Regions from separate parts of the Streptomyces sp. NPDC096176 genome, predicted to be linked through region 1. Evidence: riboswitches for the same ligand, from Rfam matches in the RefSeq annotation. Region 1 holds a riboswitch; the other holds the start of a gene.

What was found. A riboswitch is a leader RNA that binds a small molecule or an ion and turns the genes downstream of it on or off. The one in region 1 is predicted to bind cobalamin.
Region 2: linked by a shared signal. The riboswitch ahead of ACIQ7Q_RS22300 (ABC transporter substrate-binding protein) and the one ahead of ACIQ7Q_RS27555 ((2Fe-2S) ferredoxin domain-containing protein) in region 1 are both predicted to bind cobalamin.

Annotation. Positions count from the first base shown of each region.
Region 1 is NZ_JBIWFV010000011.1:195,226-199,844, reverse strand. Features, by position in the region: gene metE (5-methyltetrahydropteroyltriglutamate--homocysteine S-methyltransferase) at 52-2,370, shown strand; gene ACIQ7Q_RS27555 ((2Fe-2S) ferredoxin domain-containing protein) at 2,506-2,898, opposite strand; cobalamin riboswitch at 2,973-3,097, opposite strand; gene ACIQ7Q_RS27550 (hypothetical protein) at 3,150-3,470, opposite strand; cobalamin riboswitch at 3,787-3,971, shown strand; gene ACIQ7Q_RS27545 (ABC transporter substrate-binding protein) at 4,200-4,619, shown strand, end outside.
Region 2 is NZ_JBIWFV010000007.1:431,363-435,981, reverse strand. Features, by position in the region: gene ACIQ7Q_RS22305 (FecCD family ABC transporter permease) at 1-820, opposite strand, end outside; gene ACIQ7Q_RS22300 (ABC transporter substrate-binding protein) at 844-1,887, opposite strand; cobalamin riboswitch at 1,917-2,099, opposite strand; gene ACIQ7Q_RS22295 (hypothetical protein) at 2,090-2,239, opposite strand; gene ACIQ7Q_RS22290 (hypothetical protein) at 3,009-3,431, shown strand; gene panD (aspartate 1-decarboxylase) at 3,871-4,293, shown strand; partial or broken gene ACIQ7Q_RS22280 (NUDIX hydrolase) at 4,368-4,499, opposite strand; partial or broken gene ACIQ7Q_RS22275 (transposase) at 4,522-4,619, opposite strand, start outside.

The DNA.
Region 1 (4,619 bases):
TCTCGTCCCGTCCCCGGGATTTCAGGGATTCATCTCGCGAAGGAGATCTCCGTGACAGCGAAGTCCACAGCCGCGGCAGCACGGGCCACCGTGTACGGCTACCCCCGCCAGGGACAGAACCGGGAACTGAAGAAGGCGATCGAGGGCTACTGGAAGGGCCGCGTCACCGCCGACGCCCTGCGCGCCACCGCCGCCGAGCTCCGTCGCACGAACTGGCAGCAGCTGGCCGCAGCCGGTATCGACGACATCCCGACCGGTGACTTCTCGTACTACGACCATCTCCTGGACACCACCGTCATGGTGGGCGCGATCCCCGAGCGACACCGTGCCGCCGTCGAGGCGGACGCGCTGGACGGCTACTTCGCGATGGCGCGCGGTACGCAGGACGTGGCGCCGCTGGAGATGACCAAGTGGTTCGACACGAACTACCACTACCTGGTGCCGGAGCTGGCCCCGGACACCGTCTTCACGGCCGACTCCGGCAAGCAGGTCGCCGAGCTGAAGGAGGCCCTCGCCCAGGGTCACACCGCCCGGCCCGTGCTGGTCGGGCCCGTCACGTACCTCCTGCTCGCCAAGCCCGCCCCGGGCGTGCCCGCGGACTTCGAGCCGCTCACTCTCCTGGACCGCCTGCTGCCGGTGTACGCCGAGGTGGTCGCCGATCTGCGCGCGGCCGGCGCCGAGTGGGTGCAGCTGGACGAGCCGGCGTTCGTGCAGGACCGCACGCCGGCGGAACTGAACGCCCTCGCACGCGCCTATCGCGAGCTCGGCGCCCTCACCGACCGGCCCAAGCTCCTCGTCGCCTCGTACTTCGACCGGCTCGGCGACGCGCTTCCCGTCCTGGCCAAGGCCCCGGTCGACGGGATTGCCCTGGACTTCACCGAGGCCGCCGCCGCGAACCTCGACGCGCTCGCCGCAGTGGGCGGGCTGCCCGGCAAGCGCCTGGTCGCAGGCGTGGTCAACGGCCGCAACGTCTGGGTCAACGACCTGGAGAAGTCGCTCGCCACGCTCGGCATCCTGCTGGGCCTCGCCGACCGCGTCGACGTGTCCGCCTCCTGCTCCCTCCTCCACGTGCCGATCGACACGGCCCTGGAGCGAGACATCGAGCCGCAGATCCTGCGCTGGCTGGCCTTCGCCCGGCAGAAGACCGCCGAGGTCGTCACGCTCGCCAAGGGCCTCGCCCGGGGCACGGACACGATCGCCGCCGAACTCGCCGCCAACCGCGCCGAACTCGCCTCCCGCGCCGCCTCGCCGATCACCCGCGACCCTGCCGTCCGGTCTCGTGCCGAGGCCGTGACGGACGCCGACGCGCGCCGCTCCCAGCCGTACGCCGAGCGGGCCGCCGCCCAGCGCGACCACCTCGGGCTGCCCCTGCTGCCGACCACGACCATCGGCTCCTTCCCGCAGACCGGCGAACTGCGCACCGCCCGCGCCGACCTGCGCGCGGGCCGCATCGACACGGCCGCCTACGAGGAGCGCATCAAGGCCGAGATCCAGGAGGTGATCGTCTTCCAGGAGAAGACCGGCCTGGACGTCCTGGTGCACGGTGAGCCCGAACGCAACGACATGGTCCAGTACTTCGCCGAGCAGCTCACCGGTTACCTGGCCACCCAGCACGGCTGGGTCCAGTCCTACGGCACCCGCTACGTCCGACCGCCGATCCTGGCCGGCGACATCTCCCGGCCCGAGGCGATGACGGTGCGCTGGACGACGTACGCCCAGTCCCTCACGGAGAAGCCGGTCAAGGGCATGCTCACCGGCCCGGTCACCATGCTCGCCTGGTCCTTCGTCCGCGACGACCAGCCGCTCGGCGAAACGGCGCGTCAGGTCGCGCTCGCCCTGCGCGACGAGGTGAACGACCTCGAGGCCATCGGCACATCCGTCATCCAGGTGGACGAACCCGCCCTGCGCGAGACCCTGCCGCTGCGCTCCGCCGACCACCCTGCCTACCTGGCCTGGGCGACCGAAGCGTTCCGGCTCAGCACGAGCGGAGTGCGCCCGGACACGCAGATCCACACCCACATGTGCTACGCCGAGTTCGGCGACATCGTCCGGGCCATCGACGACCTGGACGCCGACGTCATCAGCCTGGAGGCCGCCCGCTCGCACATGCAGGTCGCCCGAGAACTCGCCGCCCACGGCTATCCCCGCGAGGCGGGCCCGGGGGTGTACGACATCCACTCCCCGCGCGTCCCGAGCACCGAGGAAGCCGCCGCGCTGCTGCGCACCGGCTTGAAGGCCATCCCGGCGGAGCGGCTGTGGGTCAACCCCGACTGCGGTCTCAAGACCCGTGGCTGGCCCGAGACCCGCGCCTCCCTGGAGAACCTGGTCGCCGCCGCCCGCACGGTCCGCGGCGAGCTGTCCGCTTCCTGACCGCAGGTTCCGGTGGGCCGGGACGTCTTGGACGTCCCGGCCCACCGGCCGCCGCATCGTCGTCTTCCTCGGCCCGCGCCATCCCGACCGCGGCATCGCCCCGCTGCCTCTGTGAGCCGTGGCGCTCGCCGGTGCTCAGGAAGCCGTGCGGCGGCGCGGCGGGGTGAAGGTGTACAGGTCGAGGATCTCCGGACGGGGCGCGACGCCGGGGCCGCCCGCCCGCACCCAGGCGGCGATGTCCTCTGTCGCGTCCGGGTCGTTGACCAGGCCCAGCCACACCGGCCGGGCTCCGGCCGCCCGCCCGGCGGACGAGGGCCGCACAACGATCACGCCTGCCTGCTCGCACACGTCCAGGCAGGCGGACACACGTACGGGAGCCTCGGCACGCAGGCGCGCGGTCTGTGCGGCGTGGTCGACGCCGGTCACCTTCGAGGTGCCGCAGCAGCAGTCCCGGCACACGACGACCCGGCAGGGCACACCGCCGACCGGTCGCGCCGGCACCTCGACGGCGTACGCCTCACCGCCCATTGTCTCGGACACGCCGAAACACCCCTCTCTTCCGGGGAAATCCGCTCCGGTGTCCTTCGAGGAGGCGACGACGTGAGTCTCCTGGCTCTCGGCTCGCAGCTCGTCCCGGCCTTCCCGCCCTCCGCGGGGCAGTGGCCCGTTCGGGATCCGCTCACCGATCACAGTGGCGGGACCGCGCCGGATTCGCACCGGCTTCCTCGGACCGTCGTCGCCCTGTCGCCGGTCATCATCCCATCAGCCAACTGCCCGGATCATTCGGGCTCATGAGCGTGCGGGCTCGTCGCGGGCGGCTCGGCCGGGCGTTCCCGGCCGCCGTCATGGCCGGATGTCATCACGATGAGGAGCCCCACCACGACGGCCCCGGCGACCACCCGGCCGGCGGCCCGCACCACCCAGCCCGGCAACGACGCGCCCTCGCGCCGCCTGGGTGCGCCCAGCCGCTCGGCCCGCCGTGCGGGACGCAGCAGGCGCAGCAAGAGCAACGCGGCGACCGGGAGTTGCAGCAGCCACAGCACGGTGCGCGGCCACTCGCCGTACAAGACGTTGGTGCCGTACAGCAGGGTGTGCCACACACAGCACATAGACGACGATGACGAAGCGGTGCAACCGGCGCCACGTGTTCGCTCCGATGCGGTGCCGGACGTAGAACAGCAGGCCGAGCGGAACGGCCAGATAGAGGGCGCCCTGGCCGAGGAGGATGGCGATCCGGCCGGTGCCGGAGTCGTACCAGCCGGGCACGAACGTGTCCGCGAAGCCCACCCACAGCCGTTCCGCCCACGCCAACTCGACCTCGTAGCAGACGAATTCGGCGGCGAACATGCGGCGTGCGCGGACCTCAGGCCGCGTCCTGTGGCTGAACGCACAGAGGTGGGTCTGGCGGAGCGACGGCCCCCTCTGCCATGCTTCCGTCCGACAAGCGACGGCGGAACGAGGAAGCCGGTGAGATTCCGGCACGGTACCGCCACTGTGTAGGGGGAGCGACTCCACCCGAGGCCACCGCCCCGTCCGGGGTGGGAAGGCCGGAGAAGCCGTGATCCCGAGTCAGGAGACTCACGCCGTCGCACCTCGATGTACGGGGCGGATTTCCCCAGGAGAGGCGGTGGCACGCGTGTGCCTGCTCAGGTGTGGTGGCAGCCTCGTGCTGCCCATGGCCCGTCGGAGTCTGTCCGTACCGCTTGACGCGTCAGCCCCCTACCCCTGGTTCTGACGGCCTCCGCCCTCAGCGGGTTCCCTCCCTTACGCCGCATCGCGCGCCGCGCGCTGCCGGTGCGCCCTGCCACGCACGCCACCTGGAGTCATCTGTGTCCGTACGGTCCCCCATGCCCGGCCGTCGTCAGGCCGCCGCCGCGGCTGTCCTCGCCGCCGCCCTCACCTCCACCGCGTGCGGCGGCGACTCCGGCCGGCCCGCCGATGCCAAGGCGACGGCCGCGGGACAGGGCTGCGTCAAGAACTTCGACCCGGCCGAGGACTACTTCCCGGTCAAGTCGGAGGTGAAGCACGCCAAGAACTTCACGCTCCGCTACGAGAAGAGCTACCAGGTCCTCACCGTCAAGGAGCCCTACCCGAAGGGGAAGCCCGAGTCGTACGTCCTGGTCAAGTGCGGCGCGCCGAAGCCGAAGCTGACGGGTGAACTGGCGTCGGCCCAGCAGGTCACCGTCCCCGTCAAGAGCCTGTACTCGGCCTCCACCACCCACGTGCCGCTGCTCACCGAGACCGGCACC
Region 2 (4,619 bases), on a different contig from region 1:
GTACGCCGGTGATCAGTGACAGCAGGACGAAGATCCGGGCCCGGAACCGGGACACGTCCAGGCCCATGGTCGTGGCCGCCTCTTCACCCGCCAGCAAGAGGTTCAGCGAACGTGCCTGAACGAGCAGCACACAGATGCCGGTCACGAGCGCCGCGCCCGGCAGCCACAGCGTCCCCCACTGCACACCGCCCAGGCCCCCCAGCGTCCAGGCCAGCACCGCCCTCGCCTCGTTGCCCCGGTCGGTGGTGAGCAGCAGCAGGTCCATCACGGCCGTGAGCACGGAGGCGTACGCCACTCCCGACAGCACCAGGCGCGTCGAGGCGATCCGTCCACCGGAGCGAGCGGTGGTGTAGACGAGGAGCAGCGTCAGCAGGGCACCGGCGAAGGCCGCGGCCGACAGCGACACCGGGCCGAACAGGCTTACGCCGAAAACGATGACGGCCACGGCACCGAGCGACGCACCCGACGACACGCCCAGAAGATAGGGCTCGGCGAGCGGGTTGCGTATGAGGGCCTGCAACGCGGTACCCACCAGGGCGAGCCCCGCACCCGTCACCGCACCGAGCAGCACGCGTGGGGCACGTACGTCGAGCACGATGGTCTCGCGCGCATGGGACCAGACGGGATCGGACCAGTCGGCACCGAGGGCATGCGTCACGATGCCCCACACCTGACCGGGCGGTACCTGCACCGACCCGATGGCCATGCCCGCCGTCATGGAGACGACGAGCAGGACGGCGAGGACCACCAAGGCCGGCGCGAAGGCCCGTCGCTGCGTCTCCTCCCGTGCTGCCGAGTGCCGGGAGTCGGAGGACGCCACCGGGGCGTCCTCCGTCCGAGCCGTCACCGGAACCGCTCGGGATGCAGTCCGTGGGCCAGGTCCTCGACGGCGTACGGCGCGCGGACGCCGACCAGAGTGGCGGTCAGGGGCAGCACGACGAAGCGCTTGTTCTTCACGGCGGGGACGTCGGCGAGGGCGGGCTGAGCGAGCAGGAACTTCTTCTTCTGCTCGATGTTTCCGGCCCCGGCGTAGTCGTAGATCGCGATGACCTCCGGCTTGCGGGCGACGACCTGCTCCCAGGAGACGTCCCCGAAGACGTCGTCGAGGTCCGCGAACACGTTGCGGCCGCCGGCGAGCTTGATGACCTCGGTGCCGAGGCTCTTGCCGCCTGCGGTGAAGGCGGTCTTGTCGCCGCTGTCGTAGACGAACACGGATACGGCGGGCGCCCCTTCCACCGCCTTCGCCGTCGCGCTGACACGTTCCTGAAGGTCGGCCACGAGCTTGTCGGCCCGGTCCCGCACGCCGAAGATCGAGCCGATCGTGCGGATCTCGTCGTAGGTGTCCTTCATGGACACCTGCTTCTTGCCGCAGTACTCGCGATTGAGGTAGGTGTCGATACCGGCGTCGGCGAACGCCTCGCGGGACCTGCCTTCGTCCTCGGCGAACGCGCTGCCGTAACCGCCGTAGACGAAGTCCGGCTCGGCATCCAGGACGTTCTCGAAGGACGGCTCCTTCTTGGCCAGTTCGGGGACGGCCTCGAAGTCCTTCGTGAGCTCGGGCAGGACGGCGGAGTCCGGGAAGGCGGTGCCGACCATCCGGTCCTTCAGCCCGAGCGCGAGCATAAGTTCCGCCGGGTGCTGGTGGATGGTGACCACGCGGGAGGGCGGTGCGTCGTACGTGGTGCGGGTGCCGCAGTTGTCGATGGTGACCGGGAAGCCCTGCGCCACGGGCGAGGCGGCGGGCTTCTTGTCACCGGTGCGCTCGGACGCGGCGCAGCCGGCGAGGAGAGTCGCGGACAGAGCGACGGCGGCGCCCATGGCGCGCAGGGCGTGGCGGCGTGGCCGGGAGTAGGGCAAGGAAAGGGGACGGGGCATGCCGTCGTACACGTAGAGCCTCCTGCGGAGTCCGCGCTCCTCGGATCGGGCCCGCGACAGGCCAGTGTCCTGACTCCCGGATCGACGTTCCCCCGGCCTTCCCGCGCGCGATGCGCAGTGGCTGTTCAGAGTTCCACTCCCCGGTCACAGTGGCGGGACCGTGCCGGAATTGCACCGGCTTCCTGTCTCCCGTCGCGGTGATGACCAGCTGATACTACGTTTCCTCGAACCGTGGGTGAAAGGGCGCACGCGGACGCCTGCCCAGCGGCCGCGTGGCGGCGATGGCGGCGATGGTGAGAACGGCCGCCGCGACGGCGGCGCGCGCGGTGAGGGCGCAGGCGGCGCGCTGGTGAGCGGTGGTCATGTCAGTACCCTGGATGATTCGCCGTGGCAAAGTGCCGCCTTCAACCCACTTGCCCCATTCCGGGGCTGGTGGATGCCTGGCGCATCTCACCGACAACGCGAGAATGTTCGCCCGTCTCGCGGAGCATGCCCTGCGCGGTGAGCTCGTAGCGGGTTACGACGGCGGGGTGGAGCAGCGCAACGCGATCACCGAGGCCACGGCGGGCCGCAGGCCGCCGAGCACCGCGAGGAACTTGCCGCGCACACGGCCGGGCTGGAGGCAGCCTGGGCGGCCTCCGTCGCGAAACCGTCGCGCCGCGACGCCACCACAGCCGGCACGCCGATGGCGATCAGCGACCAGATGCACACTGCCCACTTCGCGGCGGGCAGTCCCGCCGTACGTCGATGATCGGCCGTGGGGCCTGGAAGTCTCCTGCCCCGGCGGCGTTGAAGGCCCGGACGAGCTGTCCGCGCAGTTCCGTCCAGGCGTCCTGCGGGTCCATGCCACGCAGGGGGAGCGGCCAGCCGCCACTCGCCGGAGACGTGGTGGCACATGGTGTGCTTCGCGGCGCTGCCGCCCTTGATGCTGCCCAGGTGCGGAGTGCCGAACTCCATGAGCCGGCAGTACGTCGGCCCCGATCCGGGCGGCGCGGCCTGCCCGAGGGCGTAGCGCTCCAGGGGCAGCTCCGCCCAGGGCGACGTCTCCCAGGCGGTCAGCCGCTCCACGGCCAGGAGCCGGGCGAGCCGGGCGCGTGAGGTGACTCGGGGGAAGGGGTGGACCGCCCCAAGAGGTGCTCTACAGCGATGCGGAGCCCGGAGCCTGCCGCCCAGCCCTGCTGTACGAAGAGCAGAAGGTGGAGGTCGTCCTGCTGCGCGGTGAGCTCGGGGACCCCTCAGTCGTGGTGTCGACGCATCCGTACGAGGAGATGGTCGAGGCCGGCAAGAGGGTGGACGTCATCCAGGGCAGCGGCGTCGGCAAGAGGATCGAGGTTCGGACTATCGGGTGGTGCCGTCCGCTTCTCACCTCGCGTAGTAGTGGCAGAAGTCTTGTCCAGCGGGAAGTCATGCGGCAGGTACTCCCACGGGATGCTGGTCCGATCGGCAGAGAGGGACGTGTCGACGACTTGTCCACAGGTCGTGCCGCCGTGCCAGGGCCGGCCGTTCTCACCCCTCGGGGACTCGGCCGCGCGGTCCTGCCCCCGGGTCTTCAATAGCCGACCATGTCGTAACCGGCGATCCGCTGCTATGGTGCCGCGCCGCTTCGGCGCTCAGATTCCTCAATGAGCCATGGGAGCCTCCTCCTTTGAGACGGAATGGAGGGCCTGGGCCGGCTGACCCGTCGCGGTGCGCGGGTCGACTCCCGGTCGACCGCCCTCGCTCCTGACCGCCGCACGGACCGCCGGAGTGACGGTGATCACTGACGCCCTTCGGAGGGTGCTGCGTACGCTTGTGCCGTCGTCGCGGCGGGGCCGGGAGAGCGGCGAAGCTCTCCCGTAACCGCCTGACGGTGTGCCAGGAAAGTCAGCAAGTGGTCAGCATGAGTCCTGAAAAACCTGGGGAATGCTGCCCGAACATGCGACTCGTTGTAGGGTAGGAAAACCGCCCTTGACCTGCACAAACGCAGGCAGGGAGCCTAGATCCGGGAGTGCCTCGATGCTGCGCACCATGTTCAAGTCCAAGATCCACCGGGCCACGGTCACCCAGGCCGACCTGCATTACGTCGGGTCCGTCACCGTCGACCGCGATCTCATGGACGCCGCCGATCTGTTGCCCGGCGAGCTCGTCCACATCGTCGACATCACCAACGGCGCGCGCCTGGAGACCTACGTCATCGAGGGGCAGCGTGGCTCCGGTGTCATCGGGATCAACGGTGCCGCCGCCCATCTGGTGCACCCCGGGGACCTGGTGATCCTCATCAGCTACGCACAGGTCGAGGACGCCGAGGCGCGCACCCTCGTGCCCAGCGTCGTGCACGTGGACGCCGACAACCGCGTCGTGGCGCTCGGCTCCGACGCTTCCGAGCCTGTGCCCGGCAGCGACACGGCCCGCAGCCCGCAGGCGGCCACCGCGCTCTGACGCGGCGCGACGCGAGGTGCACCGGCCCACCCCACGGCACCGCCCAGCCTGAAAGTCCCGGCCGTGGTAGAGCTTCAGTGCTGGATCAGGCCGCCGACCGGGACCGGAGCGACGTGGCCGGTCGGCGGAGACGTCTGCGCCAGGGCGAGGCCGATGTCGACCAGCGATGACCGGCGCAGGCAAGCGACGTCCGGGATCGGAGTCCAGGCTCGACCCTGCCGCCCGGGGGCCGCGGGCCCGGACGGCCTTGCGTATGCGGGCGTTCACGGTCTCGATCGCGTTCGTCGAGGAGATGGCCTTCCGGATCTCGACGTCGAAGGAGAGGA